3 regions of the Geodermatophilus sp. SYSU D00708 genome follow, and region 3 is predicted to be linked to each of the others. Evidence: predicted binding sites of a transcription regulator. Region 3 holds the regulator's gene; each other region holds the start of a gene.
What was found. The regulator LexA, encoded in region 3, represses DNA repair genes until DNA is damaged. The targets are predictions, from matches to a motif close to TCGAACANNTGTTCGA.
Positions count from the first base shown of each region.

Region 1 (7,516 bases), on a different contig from region 3:
GACCTGCTCGAACAGCTCCTCCGGGGTGAGGCTGACGGTGAACTCGCCGGTGGCCTCGACGTTGCGCAGCGAGTCCTTGCGGCCGACCGAGGTGAACTGCACGACCGGCGGGTCCACGCACGCGACGGTGTAGAAGGAGTGCGGCGCCAGGTTCACCACGCCCTCGGCCGAGCGGCTGGTCACCCAGGCGATCGGCCGGGGCACCACCACCGAGTTGAGGACGCGGTAGAAGGCGCCGCTGTCCATGGCGGCCGGGTCGAACTGCACGCGGGCATCCGGGCTGGTCACCCGCCCATCCTCGCCTCCGGACCGGGGACGAGCCGGGCGGGGCCGGCTCACCGGTGACGGGGCTGCGTCAGGCCCCGGACGGATCCAGCCCGCGCTCGACCAGCGCCGCACGCAGGAGCCGGACCGCCTTCGGCCCCACGCCGTGCAGGGCCAGCAACTCCTTCTCCCCGTGCCGGGCCACCTCGGACAGACGGTCGATCCCGGCCGCGCGCAGCGCACCGAGCGCCGGGCGGCCGATGGAGGCGGGCAGGTCGTCGTCGGTCATGCCAGCGCAGACCCCGCCCCGCGCGAGATGTCATCGGTCCTGCTCCGCTGGGCGGATCGTCGGTGGCTGCCCCGTGCCGCTCGCCGGTCGGGAGGTCCGGACGCCGGGAGCGACGGCAGGGTGCGGCCGCGCCAGGTGAGCCGCCCCCGGCGGCGGTCGGCCAGCGACGAGGCCATCAGCACGTCGAACAGCACCACCGAGAGCGGGTGGGCCAGGGAGTCCGGCCACACCCGGCTGCCGGTGACCGCCGCGGACACCGCCCGCCCGGCGACGCCGGCCGCGTACCCGACCAGGCCGGCGCGGGAGCCGCGCAGGGCGGCCAGCGCCGGCAGCACGGCGACGGCGGTGAGCCCGGCGGCGGCCGCGGCACTCGCGGCCGGTGACCCGCCGACCGAGGCCCACAGCGACTTGGCGTACCCGGCCCGCAGCGCCGGCCAGCCCGCGTACATGCGGCAGGCGGCCAGCCGGGAGCCGTCCACGGGCACCGCCCGCCCGCCGGCCCGCTTCACCGCGCGGGCCAGCGCGACGTCCTCGATCACCTCGCTGCGGACGGCGCCGTGCCCGCCGGCCCGCTCGTACGCCGTCCGCCGCACGACCAGGAACTGGCCGTTGGCGGCCGCCAGCGACGGGCGCGGCGAGCGCTCGGCCAGCCGGACCGGCAGCGTCGTCATCCACAGCCACGGGCTCAGCGGCTGCACCAGCCGCTCGGCGCCGGTGCCGGTGACCGGCCGCGGCCACGGGGAGACCAGGTCCAGGTCGTGCGCCTCCAGGATGGCGACCGAGCCGGCGACCGCGTCGGGGAAGAGCCGGACGTCGGCGTCGAGGAAGACCAGGACGGCGTCGTCGGTGCCGTCGTCCTCCCCGCCCGCCGCCGCACCGACCGCGCAGGCGTGCGGCTTGCCCAGCCAGCCCGGGGGCGGGTCGGGCGCGGTCACCAGCCGCACGCGGGGATCGCCGACCGCCCGGACCACCGCGGCCGTGCCGTCGGTCGAGCCGTCGTCGACGACGACCACCCGCAGGTCGGTCACCCCCTGCTGGGTCAGCACCGCCGCCAGGCAGCCGCCGACCTGCGCCTCCTCGTCCCGGACCGGCAGGACGACGGTCACCGGGCGGCGCACCGCCGCGGGGGAGGGTGGCGGCCGGCGCAGCAGCACCGCGTTGAGCGCCGCGTGCAGCGCCCCGGCGACCGCCGTCCCCGCGAGCACGCGCACCGGCCGGCCGCTCACCGCGAGCGCGCCCGCCGGGCCTGCACCGCCAGCGCCGCCAGCACCGGGACCGCGAGCACGACGCCCCACGCCGCGGACCCGGGCAGGTCCAGCCAGCCGGCGTGGGCCAGCGCGCCGCCCAGCGTCATCCAGGCCAGGGCCAGCAGCGGTGCGCCGTCGCCGATCCGCGGCGCCGCGTCGGGCACCAGCAGGTCCAGCAGCGTCATCAGCGCCAGCCCGGCCAGCAGCCAGCCGGCCAGGTTGGTCAGCGGCACGGTGTCGATGCCGGGCAGGGACGGCTGCGGGTGCGCCCAGGTCCAGTACCCCGCCTGGACCATCTGCGGGTCGAGCACGACGTCCCAGCCGGCGAACACCGCGGCGGCGAACGCGACCCGGGCCGCGCGGCGCCACGCAGGCCGGACGGCGCGGGTCAGGCGGAGGGCCAGCAGCCGGCTCGGCCAGGCCATCATCAGCCAGGCCAGCGGGACCAGGAACGGGACGCCGAGCAGCGTCGGGCCCAGGTCGTCGCTGTAGGTGTACTCCCCGTACGGGAAGCCGGTGGCCAGGCCGACCGCCTCGAACGCCACGGCGGTCGCCGCGGTGACGCCCAGGACGACGGCGCCGGCGCGCCCGCCCCGGCTCGCCGCGGCGTGGCCGACCGACAGCGCCGCGCCCAGCAGCACGATCGCCCAGCTCACCGTGGTCCGGGCGGAGGCGTCGGTCAGCGGGTAGGCGATGGCGACGAGGACCAGCAGGCCGGCCAGCGCCCACGGCAGGACGGCGGCCGCGCTCCGGGACCGCGGCAGCGCCAGCCCGGTCACCGTCGGCTCCGCAGCCGGCCGGCCGCACGGGCCAGCGCCCGGCGACCGCGGGCGGCGCGGCCGCGGTCGGCGAGGACGACCCGCGCCGCCGTCCGCCCGGAGTTGCCCGACACCCCGCCGCCGGGGTGCGTCGAGGCGCCGGCCAGGTAGAGGCCCGGCAGCCCCGGGACGCGGTGGCCGGCCAGCGCAGGCGTGGGGCGGAACCCGAACATGCTGGCCAGCCCCATCTCCACGTGCATGACGTTGCCACGGAGGAGGGACAGTTCCCGTTCCAGGAGCACCGGCGTCTGGACGTACAGCCGCTGCACCGAGCCGGCGAAGCCGGGGGCGAACCGGTCGACGGCGGCGACCAGCCGGGCCGCCTCGGACTCGGCGAGGACGTCCCAGTCGGCGCCGTCGGCGAGCGCGTACGGGTACCACTGCCCCCAGACGGTGACCACGTGCTGCCCGGGCGGGGCGAGGGTGTCGTCGGTGGCGGAGAAGCACATCGCCAGCGGCACCGGCTCCCGGGGCAGCCGGCCGGCCCGCCAGTCGCCCGCGGCCGCCGCCAGCTGCGCGCGGTCGGTGCACAGCAGCTGCAGCCCGCCGAGCGCCGCGGCGGCGTCCACCCCGGGGTAGGCCGGCGGGGCATCGGTGAGCGCCCGCACCACCAGGCCGAAGCCGTTGCCCAGCGGCGGGTCGGCGTCGGCCAGTGCCGGCGGGGCGTGCTCACCGGCCAGGTCGCGGGTGGCCAGCACGTGGCAGGCGGCGACGACGACCGGGGCGCGCAGCCGCCGTCCCGAGGTCGTCTGCACGCCGGCGGTGCGGCCGTCCTCGACCAGCAGCCGCTGCGCGCCGTCGCCGAGGGTGACCCGCCCGCCGTCGGCCTCCAGCCGCCGGCGCAGCGCCTCGGTGAGCCCGCCGGAGCCGCCGACCGGGTGCCCGGGCGGGACGTCGTGCAGCAGCGTCGCCCAGGCCACCATCGCCGCCGTGCCCGGCTCGCTCACCGGCGGGCCGGACTGCGCGCCGAACCAGGCCAGCGCCGCCTTGAGCCGCTCGCTGGTGAACCAGCGGTCGAGCAGCGCGTCGCCGGAGCCGAGGAAGTCCACGGCGAGGTCGCCCCCGGCAGTGCGCGGCCGGCCGTCGGCGGGCGCGCCCAGCGGCCAGAACGAGCGGACCAGGGCCGCGGGGCTCGGCCGCCGTCCGAAGGAGGCCACGACCGCGCGGCTGCGCGGTGCCCACACGCGCACGAACTCCCGGTAGGCGGCGGCGTCCTCCGGGCCGCAGGCGGCGGCGATCGAGGTGCAGGTGGCGTCGAGGTCGACGGAGAAGACCAGCGGCCGCCCGTCCGGGCCGGGGTCCCCGGGAGCCGGGGCGGGGGCGAAGCCCCAGGGGTCGCAGTCGACGTAGCGCAGTCCGTGCGCGGCCAGGTCGAGCTCCTCGACGATCCCGCTCTGCCGGACGATCACGTGCGCGCTGGAGCCGCGGTCGACCCGGACGCCGGGCCACCGCTCGACCGTCGAGACCGCCCCGCCGAGCACCTCGTCGCGCTCGACGACCTCCACCCGCAGGCCCGCGCGGGCCAGGTAACAGGCGGCGACCAGCCCGTTGTGCCCGGCGCCGACGACGACGGCGTCGACGGTGCTGCCCCCGCCGGGGGTCACCGGGCGTCGGTGCGCGGGGGAGGGGGGCGCAGCGGCAGCCGGGCGCCGAGGATGGCGAAGGGTCGGGAGTCGCCGGGGAAGTGGTGGTTGCGGGCGAGGTCGACGAAGCCGTCGGCGTGGTACAGCCGGAAGGCCTTGGTGTCGCTGTCGGGGGTCGACAGCAGCGCCGCGGGGTGGGGCAGGCCGGCCACGAGGGCGTGCAGCAGCTGCCGGCCCAGCCCGCGGCTCTGGTGGTCGGGGTGGACGTGCAGCTCGCAGACCTCGAAGGCGCCGGGCAGCCACCGCTTCGCCGTCCGCCGGTCCAGCGCCGCGCGGACCTGGTCGTGCCACCACTGGCCGGGCGCGACGAGGTAGCCGTAGCCGAACCCGACCAGCTGCTCGCCCTCCGGGGTCGCGACGAAGGCGCCGACGGCCCGGAACCCGGCCCGCTCGGTGTGCTGGATGGCGTAGCCGTACCGGCCGGCCACGACCGACTGCGCGTACCCCATCGCCGCGCCGTAGATGGCCAGGGCCTCGTGCATGTGGTCGCGCAGCCAGCCGGCGGGCAGCTCGGCGACCCGCGTCGCGGGGGTCGTACCCGTCACGGCGACACCACCTCCACAGGAGCGAGGGGACCGTTGCCGACCTCGGCCGGGCTGCCCCCGGTCAGCCGCAGCAGCTCCTCGTACGTGGTCGGGAAGACCGCGTGCGGGTGGCCGGCGGCGGCCCACACCCGCTCGTAGCGGGCCAGCTCGACGTCGACCAGCGTGCCGATCGGCTCGGGGTGCCCGACCGGCGCCACCCCGCCGATGGGCTGGCCGGTGTGCCGGCGGACGAAGTCGGGGGAGCCCGGGCGCACCCGGGGGACGCCGAGCAGCGCGGCGACCCGCCCGACGTCGACGCGGTGCGCGCCGCTGGTCAGGACCAGCAGGGGGGCGTCGTCGACGTCGAACACCAGGCTGTTGGCGATCGCCCCGACGGGGACGCCGAGCTGCGCGGCGGCGGCCGCGGCGGTGCGGGCGCTGTCGGGGAGCTCGCGGACCTCCCCGTCCGCGCCGGCCTCGGCCAGCAGGCGGGCGATCGCAGCCACCCGCGGGTGCTCGGGCCGGCTCATGCGCTGATCCTCCCATCGGCTCCGGTCGCCCGCTGGACCTCCGGCCGCGCCGGCTCCCCGGTCCCGCGCGCCCCGCTTGACGATGTCGGTGCGGTCGGGTCTACTCGACGTCGTTCGAACACGCGTTCGAACAGCGGTCGACCTCCCACCGCGCCCGGGTCTTCCCCACCCGGTGCGGTGGCGGGGTCGGCCGGTCGGTGCAGAGCGGTGGGGAGTCTGTCATGAGCCGGGTGCTGGGTGGGGTCGGCGGTCGGGTCGGCGAAGAGGTGCAGGTCGAGCGGGGGGCGCTCGGTCCGGCACAGTTCTGGCGGGGCCAGTCGCGGTACGTCGTGGGCGAGCTGCTCGACTCGTGGGTGGAGACCGCACCGTGGTGGCAGCGAGGCCCCGAGACGACCGGTGGTGCCTCCACCGAGCTGGTCGCCACGCGCGAGGTGTGGCGGGTGGAGGCGGTCCGGGCCGGGCGGTCGCGGATGAGCTTCGCCGGCGTCTTCGACCTCAGCTGGGAGTCGACGGCCAACCGGTGGTCCCTCGTGCGGGTGCACGACTGATGGGCGCGGTCCGCGTCATGGCCGATCAGCTGCCCCTGCCCCCGCCGCTGCCGCCGGCGGCCGGCCAGCTGCTCGACCAGGCGTCCCGGGCACTGGCCGAGGCCGCGGCGAGCACCGACGCCCGGCAGCGCTACGCCACGGCGCACCTCGGTGCGCTGCGGGCCGCCGCGGCGGTGCTGGCCGCCCGCACGCGGCCGGAGTCCGGGCGCCGGCGGCCGCGCAGCGCCTGGGTGCTGCTCAGCCAGGTCGCCCCGGAGCTGGGGGAGTGGGCCACCTTCTTCGCCGCCGGCGCGGCCAAGCGGGCGGCCGCCGAGGCCGGGCTCTCCCACGCGGTCACCGAGCGCGAGGCCGACGACCTGGTCCGCGACGTCCGGGCCTTCCTCACCGTGGTCGAGAGCTGCCTGGGCAGCGACCCGGCCCCCGAGCCGCCCCGGCGCGCCCGCCCGCGGGTGGTCGGCGGCACCGAGCACCGGAACCGGACGTGAGCGCGCTCGCGAGCTCACGCGGGGAGGCGGCACCCCCGGTTCCGCGACCGGTGAGCGCCGGCGAGCCGGGAGCGTGAACGCCGACCCCTTCGTCCACCTCCACGTCGCCTCGGGCTACTCCATGCAGTACGGGGCCAACCACCCGGCCGACCTGGTGAACCGGGCCGCCGAGCACGGCATGCGGGCCCTGGCGCTGACCGACCGCGACGGGCTCTACGGCGCGGTGAAGTTCGCCCTCGCCTGCCGGGCAGCCGACATCCGGCCACTGTTCGGGGTGGACCTCGCCGTCGTCCCCACGGTGGACAGCACGGTGCCGCCGGCCCTGGCGCCGGTGCTGGGCGACGGGCACTCCGCGGAGCGGACCCGCGCGCGCCGGCCGGACGCGCCGGACGGCGCTCCCGGTCGCCCCGGCTCGGGCCGCCGGGTGCCGGCCCGGGGCGGGGCCGTCGTCGACCCGCGGCTGCCCCGGGTCACCTTCCTCGCCCGGGACGGCGCCGGCTGGCGGTCGCTGTGCCGGCTCACCAGCGCCACCCACCTGCGCGGCACCCGGGGGGAGCCGGTGAGCTCGCTGGCGCTGGCCGCCGAGCACGCGCCGGGGCTGGTCGCCCTCCTGGGGCCGGACTCCCCGGTGGGCCGGGCGCTGGCCGCGGGCCGGGCCGATGTCGCCTCCGCCCGGCTGGCCGCCTGGCGCGCGGTCTTCGGCCCCGGCTCCCTGGTGCTCGAGGTGGTCCACCACCGCGGGCAGGGCGACCGCGCCCGGGCCGGGGCGATGCTGCGCTTCGCCGCCGCGGAGGGCGTGCCGGTGGTGCTGACCAACGCCGTCCGCTACGTCGACGCCCTCGACGCCCCCACCGCCGACGTCCTCGACGCCGCGCGCCGGCTGGTCCCGCTGGACACCCGGCACGTCGACCGGCGCACCGCCGAGGGGTACCTGAAGTCGGGCAAGGAGATGGCCGAGGTCGCCGAGGACGTCGTCGGGCCCGACCGCGACGCGGTGCTGCGGCTGCTGGAGCGCACCGCCCGGCTGGCCGAGCAGTGCGCCGTCGACGTGCGGGCCGACCTCGGCATCGGCACGGTGCGCTACCCCGAGCTGGACGTGGTCACCACCCCGGCCGAGCAGGGGATGAGCCCGTCGCAGGTGCTGCGCGCCCGCTGCGAGGCCGGCCTG
Region 1 covers NZ_JBJGYS010000021.1:3,394-10,909, forward strand. Annotated here, with positions in the region: gene ACI79D_RS17215 (flavin reductase family protein) at 1-288, opposite strand, end outside; gene ACI79D_RS17220 (DNA-binding protein) at 356-553, opposite strand; gene ACI79D_RS17225 (glycosyltransferase) at 550-1,779, opposite strand; gene ACI79D_RS17230 (carotenoid biosynthesis protein) at 1,776-2,579, opposite strand; gene ACI79D_RS17235 (phytoene desaturase family protein) at 2,576-4,222, opposite strand; gene ACI79D_RS17240 (GNAT family N-acetyltransferase) at 4,219-4,806, opposite strand; gene ACI79D_RS17245 (YbaK/EbsC family protein) at 4,803-5,315, opposite strand; gene ACI79D_RS17250 (DUF6504 family protein) at 5,537-5,863, shown strand; gene ACI79D_RS17255 (SAV_6107 family HEPN domain-containing protein) at 5,863-6,348, shown strand; gene ACI79D_RS17260 (DNA polymerase III subunit alpha) at 6,422-7,516, shown strand, end outside.
Region 1: the regulator LexA is predicted to act here: its motif matches at 5,430-5,445, upstream of ACI79D_RS17250 (DUF6504 family protein).

Region 2 (7,516 bases), on a different contig from region 3:
TCTCACTCTCCGCCGCCACGCCCACCTCACGGATCCCGCAGGGTTGTTCGCGGGAGACAGTATCCGGGCGGAGGTTCACGTCCTCTGCACAGGTAATTGCACGCACCGCTGGGAACGATCGATGGCATGACCGCGACCGTCCCGCGCCCCACCCCGGCCCGGCCGGCCCTGACCGCCCTGCGTGCCCGCGCCCTGCGTCTCGCCGAGCTGGTGACGACGCCGCTGCTGCCCGACGACTACCTCGACATGGTCAACCCCCTGCGGGCGGGCACCGACCTGCGCGGACGCGTCGAGGCGGTGCAGCGCGAGACGCGCGACGCGGCCACCCTGGTCATCCGGCCGGGCGCGGACTGGCGCGGCCACGTCCCCGGCCAGTGGGTGCGGCTCGGGGTCGACGTCGACGGCGTCCGCCAGTGGCGGGCCTACTCCCTCACCTCGGGCCTGGACCGCGCCGACGGCTGCATCAGCATCACCGTCAAGGCGATCCCCGACGGCCGGGTCAGCAACCACCTCGTGCACCGCACCACGCCCGGCACCCTCGTCCACCTCGACCAGGCGACCGGCGAGTTCGTCGTCCCGCAGGAGCAGGGCAAGGTCCTGTTCGTCACCGCCGGCTCGGGCATCACCCCGGTCATGGGCATCCTGCGCAACCGCCCGGACCTCACCGACGTCGTCCTCGTGCACTCCGCGCCGACGCCGGACGACGTCGTCTTCGGGCCCGAGCTGCGCGCCCTGGCCGCCACCGGCCGGCTGCGGCTGGTGGAGCGGCACACCGACACCGAAGGGCTGCTCGACGCCGCCGGGATCGAGGAGCTCGTGCCCGACCTGGCCGAGCGGGCGACCTGGGCGTGCGGCCCGGTGGGGATGCTCGAGGCGCTGGAGGAGCACTGGACCGCGGCCGGCCTCGCCGACCGGCTGTTCACCGAGCGCTTCCGGCCGGCGGTCGTCGTCGCCGGCGAGGGCGGCACGGTCGCCTTCACCCAGGCCGGCACGACGCTGGAGGCCGACGGCGCGACCCCGATCCTGGACGCCGCCGAGGAGGCCGGCGTCCTCATGCCCAGCGGCTGCCGCATGGGCATCTGCTACGGCTGCGTGCTGCCCCTGCGCGAGGGCGCCGTCCGGGACCTGCGCACCGGCGAGGTCACCACGGCCGCCCCCGGGGACGGCGTCCTCGTCCAGACCTGCATCAGCGCCGCCGCCGGCGCCTGCTCCATCGACCACTGACCCGACCGCGACCTGAGACCGCGACCCCTGGAGGACTCCGCGTGACCGTGCTGCAGAAGAAGCCCGTCAATCCCATCGCCCACCTGACCCCCGGCGACATCGAGCTGATCGGCAAGGAGCTCGACGAGATCCGCCAGGAGGTCATCGACAGCCGGGGCGAGGCCGACGCGGCGTACATCCGCAAGGTCATCGACGTCCACCGCAAGCTCGAGCTGGGCAGCCGCGCCGTGCTGCTGGCCTCGGGGTTCCCGCCGGCCTGGATCCTGGGGACGATCGGCCTGTCGGTGGCCAAGATCCTCGACAACATGGAGATCGGGCACAACATCCTGCACGGCCAGTGGGACTGGATGCGCGACCCGAAGATCCACTCCACGACGTGGGAGTGGGACATGGCCAGCCCGGCCGACCAGTGGAAGCACTCGCACAACGAGCTGCACCACACGTACACGAACGTGATCGGCAAGGACAACGACCTCGGCTACGGCATCATGCGGGTCGACGAGGACCAGAAGTGGCTGCCGATGTACCTCGGGCAGCCGCTGTGGAGCTTCATCAACGCCTGCTTCTTCGAGTACGGGATCGCCGCCTACGACCTGGAGCTGGGCAAGAACCTGGCCACCAAGGAGCGGCGGGCCGACCCGGCCTTCCGCGCCAACGCCAAGGCCGTGCTGCGCAAGATCGGCCGACAGGCACGCAAGGACTACCTCGTCCACCCGCTGCTGTCCGGACCCAACTTCCTGGCGACCCTGACGGCCAACTTCGTGGCCAACCTGGTGCGCAACCTCTGGTCGAACTCGGTCATCCTCTGCGGGCACTTCCCCGAGGGCGTGGAGACCTTCGAGAAGAAGTCGATCGACGGCGAGACGCGTGGCGAGTGGTACCTGCGGCAGATGCTCGGCTCGGCCAACATCTCCGGGTCCAAGGCGATGCACCTGATGACCGGGAACCTGTCCCACCAGATCGAGCACCACCTGTTCCCGGACCTGCCCAGCAACCGGTACGCCGAGATCGCCCCGAAGGTGAAGGACCTGTTCGACCGCTACGGGCTCAACTACCACGCTGCGCCCCTGCCGAAGCAGGTCGCGTCGGCCTGGCACAAGATCATCCGGCTGTCGCTGCCGAACGGCTGGCTGGACCAGACCACGTGGCGGAACCTGCCGACCCAGCTGGTCAAGCTCTACAAGGCGAGCACCGGCGGGCCGAAGGTCCGCCGTCGCCTGCTGGCCGAGATGCAGGCGCCCGCGGCGGCCGCCTGACCGGCGACCCGGCTGCGCGGAGGGCGGGGGAGGCAGCAGCGGCTGCCGACCCCGCCCTCCGGCGTCTCCGGCCGCGCCGGCGGCGGGTCACGCGTCGCCCGGGCCCGGCGTGGTCCTCCGCCTCCGTCGGACGCGATCGTCGGCTCACCCAGTCCAGTCGCCGGCCCACGACGGTGCCCACGGGCCAGGGCTCCCCGAAGCTCACCGTCTCCTCGACGACCTGGTCGACGAGGTCGGCGAAGTCCTCCTCGCCCACCAGGTCGGGCGTGCACCCGCCGTCGATGAAGAACCCCGCCACGGCCAGCCGCAGGTCCTCGTAGGACAGGTCCACCTCCCGCACCACGGCCGTGGTCGTCGCGCGGTGCGAGTTCATGCCGGAGAAGGACCGCCCACACCCGCAGCCACCGTCGCCGATCGGCGCGGTCGGCGGCACACGCGTCGCCCACGAGGACGAGTTCCCCCTCGACGGCGTGGCAGAAGTCGCCCGGGTGGCCGCCCTGGCCCCGGGACGTCGCGGTCAGCAGCTTCACGGCGTCACCCTCGCAGCAGGGAGCGACGACCCCGGCGCCGTCCGGGAGGGCTGTGGACAGCGCGAGAGGCCCGGAGCGGGGGCGCTCCGGGCCTCTCGGGGTGCTGGGGGGTCGGCGTCAGTTCGCCATGTCCACGAAGCGGCTGTAGTGGCCCTGGAAGGCGACGGTGACGTTCGCGGTGGGGCCGTTGCGGTGCTTGACCAGCATGATGTCGGCCTCGCCGGCCCGCGGGCTCTCCTTCTCGTACATGTCCTCGCGGTGGATCATCATCACCATGTCGGCGTCCTGCTCGATCGAGCCGGACTCGCGGAGGTCGGACAGCATCGGCTTCTTGTCCTGACGCTGCTCGGACCCACGGTTGAGCTGTGACATCGCGATGACCGGGACCTCGAGCTCCTTGGCCAGCAGCTTCAGGGCCCGGGAGAACTCCGAGACCTCCTGCTGGCGGCTCTCGACCTTCTTGCCCGAGGTCATCAGCTGCAGGTAGTCGATGACGACGAGCTTGAGGTCGTTGCGCTGCTTGAGCCGCCGCGCCTTGGCCCGGATCTCCATCATCGTCATGTTCGGCGAGTCGTCGATGTAGAGCGGGGCGTCGGCGATCTCGCCCATCCGCCGGGCCAGCTTCGACCAGTCCTCGTCCGACAGCGTGCCGGCGCGCATGTGGTGCAGCGGCACCTTCGCCTCGGCCGACAGCAGACGCATGGTGATCTCGTGCTTGCTCATCTCGAGCGAGAAGATCACCGCCGGCATGTGGTGCTTCACCGTGGCCGACCGCGCGATGTCCAGACCCAGGGTCGACTTGCCCACACCGGGCCTCGCCGCGATGACGACCATCTGGCCGGCCTGCAGGCCGTTGGTGAGCTCGTCGAGGTCGCGGATGCCGGTGGGCACGCCGCGGGCGGTGCCGCCGCGGGACGCAATGGCGTCGAGCTCGTCCATCGTCGGCTGCAGGACGTCCTCGAGCCGCGAGTAGTCCTCGCTCATCCGCTTCTCGGTGACCTCGTAGATCTCCTGCTGCGCGCGGTCGACGATGTCGTCGACGTCGCCCTTGCCGCCCGCCGCGCCGTAGCCCAGCTGCACCACGCGGGTGCCGGCCTCGACCAGCCGCCGCAGCGTCGCCTGCTCGGCGACGATCGCGGCGTAGTAGCCGGCGTTGGCCGCCGTCGGCGTCGACTGGATCAGCGTGTGCAGGTAGACCGCGCCGCCCATCTTCGACAGCTGGTCGGTGCGGTTGAGCTCAGCGGCGACGGTGATCGCGTCGGCCGGCTCACCCCGCCCGTACAGGTCGAGGATGCAGTCGTAGATGACCGTGTGCGCCGGCCGGTAGAAGTCGTTGCCGTGCAGCACCTCGACGACGTCGGCGATCGCGTCCTTGCTCAGCAGCATGCCGCCGAGCACCGACTGCTCCGCCGCGACGTCCTGCGGCGGCTGCCGGTCGTACTGCGGAGCCGTCGGGGCCGGTCGGCTGAAGTCGTCGGCCACCGCCACGGGGGTTCCTCCATCCACTCACCGGCGCACCCCTGCACAGACCCCGGCCGATCGACCGGGGCCTGGTGGGGGAAGCACCAGAAACGACGTACGCCTGACTCGAACGTCCGTTCGGGTCATTGCTACCCCGGGGCACCGACAGTCCGGGCCGTCCGGAGGAGCTGGAGAGGACGTTAGGAAGAGCGGACGGACCCGTCCAACACCGGTGTGCACCCCGTTCTGCACAACTTGTGGACAAGTCGGTGGACACAGACGTGTCGACATGTGGAGACAGCAGGGGACGGCGGGGAGGTCGCCCGCGTATCCCGCACCTGACCTGCACGGGGACGACCCACGGGGTGTGGACGGGAAAAACCCTGGTGAAAACCGGGTGTCGTCCCCCGGCGTGTCGCCACCCCCGCACAGCAGCCCCAGGGGTCACACGGTTCGCCCCGCACGGGCCGACGCCGTCGACCGCCGGCACCGGGGCCGGGGATCAGCCCTGCAGGGCGGCCGGGACGGGTCCGAGCAGCTCGATGCCGTGCTCGGCGGCGACCCGGAGGACGGCATCGCCACCGGCATCGCCACCGGCACCGCCCCGGGCGCCGAGCGCCGCTGCGGCACGCACGAAGCCCTCCATGGGCGCGCCCGGAGCGTGGACGACGAACACGACGGCGTCCCCGGCCGACTCGTTGCGGACGGTGTGCGGCGTGCCCCCGGCCAGGGGGACGACGTCGCCCGCCGCCGCGGTCGACCGGTGGACCACACCGTCTGGGCCGCCGGCGTAGAAGGTGACCTCACCGCTGAGCACCAAGTAGACCTCCCCCGGGTCGTGGCGGTGCAGCACCGGCGGCCCGCCACCCGGGGGCATGTGGACGCGGACGGCGAACAGGGCGCCGTCGGTCTGCGCGCTGGTGGCCAGGACGGTGACCTCGTCCACCCCGAGGCGAACGGGATCCGGTGTGACAGGATCGACAGGGAGCATGTCCAACAGAGTGGACAGGTGGCCTGTCGATGTCAACACGGATCCCCGTCACCGGTGGTCGGCCCCGCCCGGCCAATCTCGGCGTCCTGCTGCGCGAGGCGTTCGTGGCGGTCAACGACCTCGTCCTCGCTCACCTCGCCGAGTGCGGTCACGCCGCGGTCCGGCCGGCCCACGGCGCGGTCTTCCAGTACCTCGACGACGCCGGGACGACGGTGAGCGTGCTCGCCGAGCGGGCGCAGATGACCAAGCAGGCGATGGCGGAGCTCGTCGCCCACCTGGAGCGGCACGGGTATGTCACCAGGGTCCCCGACCCGGCCGACCGGCGGGCGAAGCTGGTCCTGCCCACCGAGCGGGGGCGCGAGGTCGTGACCATCGCGCAGAGCCTGGTCCCCGAGCTGGAGGAACGGGTCACCGGTGCCTTGGGTCCGGAGCGCGTGCACGCGCTCCGCGACGACCTGGAGGCGATCCGCCGGTCGGCGACCGAGGAGCTCGCCCGGCAGTCGGGCCGCCGCGCGGGCGACGGCTGACGACAGGGACCGACCGCGAGGCTGAGCCCGCAGACGCCGTGAGGGGCGCCGGACCGGGTCCGACGCCCCTCACGGGCGGTGTCGTGCGCCCCTGCAGCGGTGGCAGGGGTCCGTGCTCAGCCGGCGACGACCTCGATCGCCAGCTGGGTGGTCACCTCGGGGTGCACCCGCACGGTGACGGTGTGCTGGCCCGTGGTCTTGATGCTGCTGGGCAGCTCCACCCGGCGCCGGTCGAGCTCGGGGCCACCGGCGGCGGTCACGGCGTTGACGACGTCGGCGGTGGTGACCCGGCCGAACAGCCGGCCACCGTCACCGGCGCGGGCCGGCACGCGGACGGTCAGGCCCTTGAGGCGCCCGGCCACGGCCTGGGCCTCCTCGAGCGAGCGCACCTCGCGGACGGCACGCGCCCGACGCAGGGACTCGACCTGCTTCTCGGCACCGCGGGTGGCGACGATCGCCAGGCCGCGGGGCAGGAGGTAGTTGCGGGCGTACCCGCCCCTGACCTCCACCGTGTCACCGGAGGACCCGAGACCGGTGACCTCCTGCGTCAGGATCAGCTTCTGGGTGCTCATGGTCAGCGCGCCGTGGAGGTGTAGGGCAGCAGGGCCATCTCACGGCTGTTCTTGACGGCCGTGGCGACGTCCCGCTGGTGCTGGCTGCAGTTGCCGCTCACGCGGCGGGCACGGATCTTGCCGCGGTCGGAGATGAACTTCCGCAGCAGGGTCGTGTCCTTGTAGTCGATGTAGGTCGCCTTGTCCTTGCAGAACTGGCAGACCTTCTTCTTGGGCTTGCGAACGGGGGGCTTGGCCACCGGGGTTCTCCAGATACGAGAGGTTCAGGTAACGAGTGGCCCCGCTGCGGGGTCCCGCGCCGAGCGGAGCGAGGCGTGGGGGGCAGCGGGGTCCTTTCAGAAGGGCGGTTCGTCCGACGGCGGGGCCGGGGTCGACCACGGGTCGCTGGACCCGCCGCCACCGCCGAAGCCACCGCCACCGCCACCGCCGCCGAAGCCGCCACCGCCCTCGCCGCGCGAGGCCTTGGTGACCTTCGCGGTGGCGTAGCGGAGCGACGGGCCGACCTCGTCGACCTCGAGCTCGACGACGGTGCGCTTCTCGCCTTCCTTCGTCTCGAACGACCGCTGCTTGAGCCGGCCGGAGACGATCACCCGCGAGCCGCGGGTCAGCGACTCGGCGACGTTCTCCGCCGCCTGCCGCCACACGTTGCAGCGCAGGAAGAGCGCCTCGCCGTCCTTCCACTCCTGCGACTGACGGTCGAAGGTCCGCGGCGTGGAGGCCACGGTGAAGTTGGCGACCGCGGCGCCGGACGGCGTGAACCGCAGCTCGGGGTCCGACGTCAGGTTGCCGATGACGGTGATGACGGTCTCGCCGGCCATGGTCAGTGGACCTCGGGCCGCATCAGCTTCGTGCGCAGGACCGACTCGTTCAGGTTGAGCTGACGGTCGAGCTCGGCGACCGCGGCGGGCTCGGCCTGGATGTCGATGACGGCGTAGATGCCCTCGACCTGCTTCTT
Region 2 covers NZ_JBJGYS010000029.1:14,415-21,930, forward strand. Annotated here, with positions in the region: gene ACI79D_RS20285 (PucR family transcriptional regulator) at 1-19, opposite strand, end outside; gene ACI79D_RS20290 (ferredoxin reductase) at 127-1,224, shown strand; gene ACI79D_RS20295 (fatty acid desaturase family protein) at 1,266-2,480, shown strand; gene ACI79D_RS20300 (DUF7715 family protein) at 2,395-2,913, opposite strand; partial or broken gene ACI79D_RS20305 (DUF7715 family protein) at 2,903-3,010, opposite strand; gene dnaB (replicative DNA helicase) at 3,128-4,498, opposite strand; gene ACI79D_RS20315 (cupin domain-containing protein) at 4,974-5,417, opposite strand; gene ACI79D_RS20320 (MarR family winged helix-turn-helix transcriptional regulator) at 5,492-5,989, shown strand; gene rplI (50S ribosomal protein L9) at 6,106-6,561, opposite strand; gene rpsR (30S ribosomal protein S18) at 6,564-6,800, opposite strand; gene ACI79D_RS20335 (single-stranded DNA-binding protein) at 6,897-7,379, opposite strand; gene rpsF (30S ribosomal protein S6) at 7,382-7,516, opposite strand, start outside.
Region 2: the regulator LexA is predicted to act here: its motif matches at 4,598-4,613, upstream of dnaB (replicative DNA helicase).

Region 3 (7,516 bases):
CCCGTTCCGGTCAGCCGAGGTCACGATCGGGTCACGTCCCGGTACCGTGAGGACGTGACCAGCGGCGCGGTGCGGCGACGGCCGGGCGAGCGCCCAGCGGCCGGCGACGTCGCGACCGCGCCGCACGAGCGGGTCGTCTCCGCCGGCCGGCCGCCGTGGTGGCTGCTCGGCGCGGCCCTGCTCGTCACCGTGGCGGTCACCGCCGACCTGCTCAGCCGCGGCGTCCTCGAGCGGATGGACCTGCGGGTCTCCGAGGTGGTCAGTTCCTGGGACCTCAAGGACTCCGCGGCGTACTGGCCGGTCTGGGCGGTCACCCAGCTCGGCGGGCGCGGCTTCATCCTGATCGTCCTGGCGGTCCTGGTGAGCTACCTGCTCTGGTCGCGCCGGACGGTCGTGCCGCTGCTACGGGTCCTGGTCGCGCTGGCGCTGCTCACCGTGGTCGTCTACGGCTTCAAGTACGGGACGGGGCGCACCGCGCCGGCCTACCCGGGGTCGTTCTTCCACCGCGACGGCCAGTCCTATCCGTCGGGCCACGTGGCCAACGCGGTGCTGATGTGGGGCGTCGCCCGCTGGCAGGCGGTGGAGTTCCGTCTCTCGGCCGGCGTGCAGCGGACGTTCCGGCTGCTGAGCGTGGCCGGACCGGTCGCCACCGGCGTGGCCATGGTGTCCCTGGACTTCCACTGGGTCACCGACGCCGTGGTCGGAGCGTCGGTCGGCATCCTGCTGTTGGGCGTGGTTCACGCACTGGACGCAGTCGCGATGTCACGCTGGGTGGGTGCCCGAGCTGGCCACCCGTCCGCGTAGCGGCTCCGCGGTACGGCGTCTGGCAGCGGGGTCGGCCCTCGCACTGACGCTCGTGCAGGGTGCCGGCGTGCCCGCGTACGCCGAGGAGGCCGCGGGCCCGCGCACGCAGTGCCAGGTCACCGACCCGCGCCTGCCGGAGCTCTCCGGCCTGGCGGTGGTGGGGAACCGCATGCTGGCCATCGACGACGGCGGGGACCGGGTCGACGTGTACGTCCTGGACGCCACCTGCCTGGTGATCGACGTGCGCAGCGCGGCGGTGGACCCCTACGACCCCGAGGACCTCGCGGTGGCGGCCGATGGGACGGTGTGGCTGGCCGACACCGGGGACAACAACGGCACGCGGGAGACGGTGGCGCTCATCGCCCTTCGCCCGGACGACACCACCGAGGTCTACCGGCTGGCCTTCCCCGAGGGACGACGCGACGTGGAGGCGCTCCTGCTCGCCCCCGACGGCACGCCCTACCTGGTGTCCAAGGAGGTGCTCGGCGCGAGCAAGGTGTACCGCCCCGTGAGCGCCCTCGTGGACGCCGGCACGGTCGGCCTCACCGAGGTGGCCGGCGTCGAGTTCACGCTCACCGGCACTCCCGGTGGCCCCGTCGGGCGCGCCGGCCAGCTGATGGTCACCGGGGGAGCGGTCTCGCCCGACGGCCGCTTCGTCGCGCTGCGCACCTACACCGACGCCTACGTGTGGCCGTTGTCGGGATCCGACGTGGCCGGTGCGCTGGCCGCCGACCCGGTCCGGTTGCCCCTGCCCGAGTCGCCGCAGGGTGAGGCGATCAGCTTCACCGCCGACACGACCGGTCTGGTCGTGTCCAGCGAGGGGCTGCCGGCCGACGTCACGGTCGTCCCGTTGAGCGCGGTCCCCAGCCCGGCCGCGGCCTCCGGGTCGGCGGACGGCTCCGTGCCGGACCTGCTCAGCACCGACGACGGCGGCGCGACGGTCATCGCGGCCGGCGTGCTCGCTGCGGTCGTCGCCGCCGCGCTGGTGTGGATCGTCGGGAGGTTGCGCCGCCGCTCCTGAGTGTGCGGCGGGGCGTGTGCTGAGCGTGCGGCGGCGCTGAGCTGAGCGCGCGGGGCGCGCGTCAGACCCGGCGAAGCACCGTCACGACGCGGCCCAGGATGGTCGCCTCGTCACCGGGGATCGGCTCGTACGCGGGGTTGTGCGGCAGCAGCCACACGTGACCGTCGCGGCGCTTGTAGGTCTTGACCGTCGCCTCGCCGTCGATCATGGCCGCGACGATCTCGCCGTTCTCGGCGGTCGGCTGCTGGCGCACCACGACCCAGTCGCCGTCGCAGATGGCGGCCTCGACCATCGAGTCACCGGCCACCTTCAGCATGAACAGCGTGCCCTCGCCGACCAGTTCGCGGGGCAGGGGGAAGACGTCCTCGACGGCCTGCTCGGCGAGCACCGGGCCACCGGCGGCGATCCGGCCCACCAGGGGCACGTAGGTCGGGGCGGGACCCTCCTCGACGCCGGCGGGGGCGGCCGGGGCGACGAGCTCCGCGGGGGCGTCGCCGGGCAGGCGGACGTCGAGGGCCCGGGGCCGGTTCGGGTCGCGGCGCAGCCAGCCCTTCTTCTGCAGGACCGTCAGCTGGTGGGCCACCGAGGAGGCCGAGGACAGGCCGACGGCCTCACCGATCTCGCGCACCGAGGGCGGGTACCCGCGGCGGTCGATCGAGTCGCGGATGACCTCGAGGACGCGGCGCTGCCGCTGGGTCAGGCCGTCGCCGGCCTCACCCCGGTCGGGGAAGGTGCGCACGGCTGCCGTCTCGGTGGTCGCCGGCGTGCCGGCCGTCCTCCGGCGGCTCCCCGACGTCCCGCTCTTCTCCGCCACCGTCGCCTCCTCGTCGGCTGCTCACCGCAGCACGTCTCGTCCGTCGGGACCGACCGTAGCGTGCTCAGGGCCCTCGATCAAACACATGTTCGAAGTGCTCGGCGGGGCGGGATGGTGTTTGTCGGACCCGTCCGGTAGACATCGCACAGACGTTCGAATCGAACAGACGTTCGACGGTGCGGGGTCGGTCGGGAGGAGTGGTCGTGGCAGGCGTGCAGCAGGCGGTGCTGGACTTCGACGACGCGGTGCAGGTGCCCTGGCGGCCCCGGCTCCGGGCGGTGCCGGGCGGTGCCGGGAGCGAGCCGGGGCGCTCGCCGCGGCCCGCCGTGTCGCGGACGGTCCCGTCCCGGGTCGATGTCGGCCGGCCGGCGGTGCAGGCGCCGTCCCGGCCGGCGGTTCTTGAGGCTGCTCGTCCGGGTGTCGGGGCGGCCCGGCCGGTGCCCGTGCGGCCCCGGGTGGCGCGCCCGGTGCCGGCGCGTCCGGCGGGAGCGGCGGTGCCTGGTGCGCCGTCGGGTCGCCCGGTGCGCGGGGGGTGTGGCCGGGTCGGCGGTGCCGCCGGATCGCGGCTGCGGCTCACCCAGCGGGCCCGCCGGCTGTCGGTGGTCCTCGCTCTGGGTGCCGGCGTGGCGCTGGGGTCGTGGCTCGGTCCCCTGGTGGCCGGCGGTGACGGCGACCTGCGGTTGGCCGGAGAGCGCAGCGTCGTCGTGCAGGCCGGGGACAGCGTGTGGTCGATCGCCGCCGACTTCGCCGGGCCGGACGAGGACGTGCGCGCCGTGGTCGACGCCATCGAGCAGATCAACGACCTCGACGGCGCCCGGGTCGTCCCGGGCCAGGTCCTCCAGTTGCCCTGACGTCCAGGTCCTCCAGCTGCCCTGACGTCGCCGACGAACCGCGCCGCCGCCCGGGTGCGGTCCCGGCCGAGGCCAGACAGCGACAAGGCGGACCGGCCAGGTTCGTCAACCCTCCGTGCGGAGACGTTGACGCTCTGTGGTCATCGGGCCACCTAACGTCAGTGCCGTGTCGCGGACGTCCGGAGGCCGAGCAGCGGTCTTCACCCAACAGTCGCAGTCGGTCGAGGTGTCCGTGGACGGAGCCTGGTGGCCGGGGTCGATCCTCGGCTGGCGCCACGACGCGCAGGGCTCCTGTGAGGTCTGGGTCCGGGTGGCGGTCGCCGGCCGGAACCGCGAGATCTGGACCGCCCTGAGCGATCTGCGGCTGCCCGAGCCGCGTCCGGCGACCGCCGGCGCCGCCGCGGCGGTCCCCGGTGCGGGTGCCGGCGCGCCGGTACTCGACCTCGGGCGCGCCGCGGCCCGCGAGCGGCTGGTCGCCGGTGTGCTGGGCGCGCCGGCTCTGGCGCCGGCCGGGGGTGCCGGTCCGTCCCGGCGTCGGCACGGTGGGGACGTCACCGCGGAGATGCCGGCGGTCGGGAGCGCGTTCGCCGGCCGTCACCGGGCGCCCGCTGCGGTGGCCGGGAGGCACCGGGCGGCCGACGACGACACCCGCGTCGACCTCCAGGCGGTCGCCGTCCCGCCGCGCCCCGAGCTCGACTGCCTCACCCGGCCCCTGCGCCTGGGGGACCGTGTGCCGCGGCCGCGCAGCCCGCGTGCCGACGGCGTCGTCCGCGCCTGACCCGGTTCCGTCCCGTCGTCGCGGTCGTCTCACCGACACGCCATACACCCCTCCGGCGCCTCCGAGCGACCCCCGCGGGGCGTGTCGCGACGGATCGCCGTGGCGGGTGTGACGGCAGAGCGTCCCTGGTCACGGCCGTGTCTCGAGGGCGTGTCCCGGCTTGCAGATCTTGTGGGCCGCGGCCTAGGGTTCCCCTACATCTAGTAGTTGCACCGTTGTAAGCCCGTCCACAGGCCGGTCCTCAGGTTCTCCCCGTGGCGTCCACCGGATGTCCCCAGGAGGGTCCACAGCCGACCTCCCGGGCCCGGCGCTCCGGCCGCTCCGCGGCCGCCGCACCGGCCGGGCGGAGCGATCGACGGACCACCACGAGGGGAGGGGAGTCGCCTTGCGCTGCCCCTTCTGCCACAACCCCGACAGCCGGGTCATCGACTCGCGCGAGGCCGACGAGGGGGCGACCACCCGTCGCCGCCGGTCGTGCCCCGCGTGCGGACGGCGGTTCACCACGGTGGAGGAGGCCGTCCTCGCCGTGGTGAAGCGCAGCGGCGTCAGTGAGCCGTTCAACCGCACCAAGGTGGTCGCCGGCGTCCGCCGGGCCTGTCAGGGGCGGCCGGTCGACGAGGACCAGCTGCAGCAGCTCGCGCAGCAGGTGGAGGACGCCATTCGGGCGAGCGGGGCCGCGGAGGTCCCCAGCCACGAGGTCGGGCTGGCGATCCTGCGGCCGCTGCGCGAGCTGGACGAGGTCGCCTACCTGCGCTTCGCCAGCGTCTACCGCGCCTTCACCTCGCTCGAGGACTTCGAGAAGGAGATCACCGAGCTCCGGGCCCGGCACATCGCTGCCGGGACCCCGCCGCTCCCTGGCATGCAGGACACCCCGCCGGCGCCGCGCCGGCGGGGGAGTGGGCGGGGCCAGGCCGCCTCCGCCGGCAGTGCCGCCGGCACCTGAGAACTGTCAGCACCACCCGCTAGAACAGAGTGCGGCTCTCTTCCCCAGCCGCCTTCCCCACCAGCAGGACCCACAACAGAGGGAGAGCTCCGTGACCGAGACCGAGGATCGCTTGACCGGCCGCACGCGTCGCGCCGCCAAGGCGCCGACCCGGGGGAAGGGCCTCAAGGTCAAGCGTGTCTTCACCACCGCCGGGGTGCACCCGTACGACGAGGTGACCTGGGAGCGTCGTGACGTCGTCATGACGAACTGGCGGGACGGGTCGATCAACTTCGAGCAGCGCGGCGTGGAGTTCCCCGCCTCGTGGAGCATCAACGCCACCAACATCGTCACCACGAAGTACTTCCGTGGCGCCGTGGGCACCCCGCAGCGGGAGAGCAGCCTGCGTCAGCTGATCGACCGGGTCGTGCTCACCTACGGGCAGGCCGGCCGCGAGTACGGCTACTTCGCCACCGAGGGCGACGCGGAAATCTTCGAGCACGAGCTGACCTGGATGCTGCTGCACCAGTACTTCAGCTTCAACTCGCCCGTCTGGTTCAACGTCGGCACGAGCGCCCCGCAGCAGGTGAGCGCCTGCTTCATCCTCGCCGTCGACGACACGATGGACTCGATCCTGAACTGGTACCGGGAGGAGGGGCTCATCTTCAAGGGCGGCTCCGGCGCCGGCCTGAACCTGTCCCGGATCCGCTCGTCCAAGGAGCTGCTGTCCTCCGGCGGCACGGCCTCCGGCCCGGTGTCCTTCATGCGGGGTGCCGACGCCTCCGCGGGCACGATCAAGTCCGGTGGCGCCACCCGCCGCGCGGCGAAGATGGTCGTCCTCGACATCGACCACCCCGACATCGAGGAGTTCATCGAGACCAAGGCGCGCGAGGAGGACAAGATCCGCGCGCTGCGCGACGCCGGGTACGACATGGACCTCGGCGGCAAGGACATCACCAGCGTCCAGTACCAGAACGCCAACAACTCCGTCCGCGTCTCCGACGAGTTCATGCGGGCGGTCGAGGACGGCACCGAGTTCGGCCTGCGCGCCCGGCTCGACGGGGCGGTCATCGAGACCGTCGACGCCAAGTCGCTGTTCCGCAAGGTCACCCAGGCCGCCTGGGAGTGCGCCGACCCGGGCATCCAGTACGACGACACGATCAACGACTGGCACACCAACCCCGAGACCGGCCGGATCAACGCGTCCAACCCGTGCTCGGAGTACATGAGCCTGGACAACAGCTCGTGCAACCTCGCGTCGCTGAACCTCATGAAGTTCCTCAAGGACGACGGCACGTTCGACGCCAAGAACTTCGTCAAGGCCGTCGAGCTGGTCATCACCGCGATGGACATCTCGATCTGCTTCGCCGACTTCCCGACCGACCCGATCGGTGAGACCACCCGCGCCTACCGTCAGCTGGGCATCGGCTACGCCAACCTCGGCGCGCTGCTGATGGCGACCGGGCACGCCTACGACTCGCGCGGCGGCCAGACCCTCGCCGCGGCCATCACCTCGCTGATGACCGGCACTGCCTACCGCCGCTCGGCCGAGCTCGCCGGCATCGTCGGCGCGTACGAGGGCTACGCCCGCAACGCCGACGCCCACGCGCGGGTCATGCGCAAGCACGCCGCGGCCAACGACGCCATCCGTCCGGTGGGCGCCGACGACGCCGACGTGCTCAAGGCCGCCACGGCCCAGTGGCAGGAGTGCCTGGCGATCGGCGCGGACTTCGGCTGGCGCAACGCCCAGGCCTCCGTGCTGGCCCCCACCGGGACCATCGGCTTCATGATGGACTGCGACACGACCGGCATCGAGCCGGACTTCTCGCTGGTCAAGTACAAGAAGCTGGTCGGCGGCGGCTCCATGCAGATCGTCAACCAGACCGTGCCGCGGGCGCTGCGCAGCCTGGGCTACCAGGACGAGCAGATCGAGGCGATCGTCGAGTACATCGCCGAGCACGGCCACGTCGTCGACGCCCCGAGCCTGCGCCCGGAGCACTACGAGGTGTTCGACTGCGCGATGGGCGAGCGGGCCATCTCCCCGATGGGCCACGTCCGGATGATGGCCGCGGTGCAGCCGTTCATCTCCGGCGCCATCAGCAAGACGGTCAACATGCCGGAGACGGCGACCGTCGAGGACGTCGAGAACATCTACTTCCAGGGCTGGAAGCTCGGCCTCAAGGCGCTGGCGATCTACCGCGACAACTGCAAGGTCGGCCAGCCGCTCTCCGACGCCAAGGCCAAGAAGGCCGACGCGAAGGTGGAGACCGCGGCCGCCGCTCCCGCGGCGCTGTCGCACCCGGTGCGCAAGCGGCTGCCCAAGAAG
Region 3 covers NZ_JBJGYS010000006.1:126,212-133,727, reverse strand. Annotated here, with positions in the region: gene ACI79D_RS07715 (phosphatase PAP2 family protein) at 55-804, shown strand; gene ACI79D_RS07710 (hypothetical protein) at 872-1,825, shown strand; gene lexA (transcriptional repressor LexA) at 1,887-2,639, opposite strand; gene ACI79D_RS07700 (LysM peptidoglycan-binding domain-containing protein) at 3,161-3,490, shown strand; gene ACI79D_RS07695 (hypothetical protein) at 3,723-4,268, shown strand; gene nrdR (transcriptional regulator NrdR) at 4,654-5,211, shown strand; gene ACI79D_RS07685 (vitamin B12-dependent ribonucleotide reductase) at 5,303-7,516, shown strand, end outside.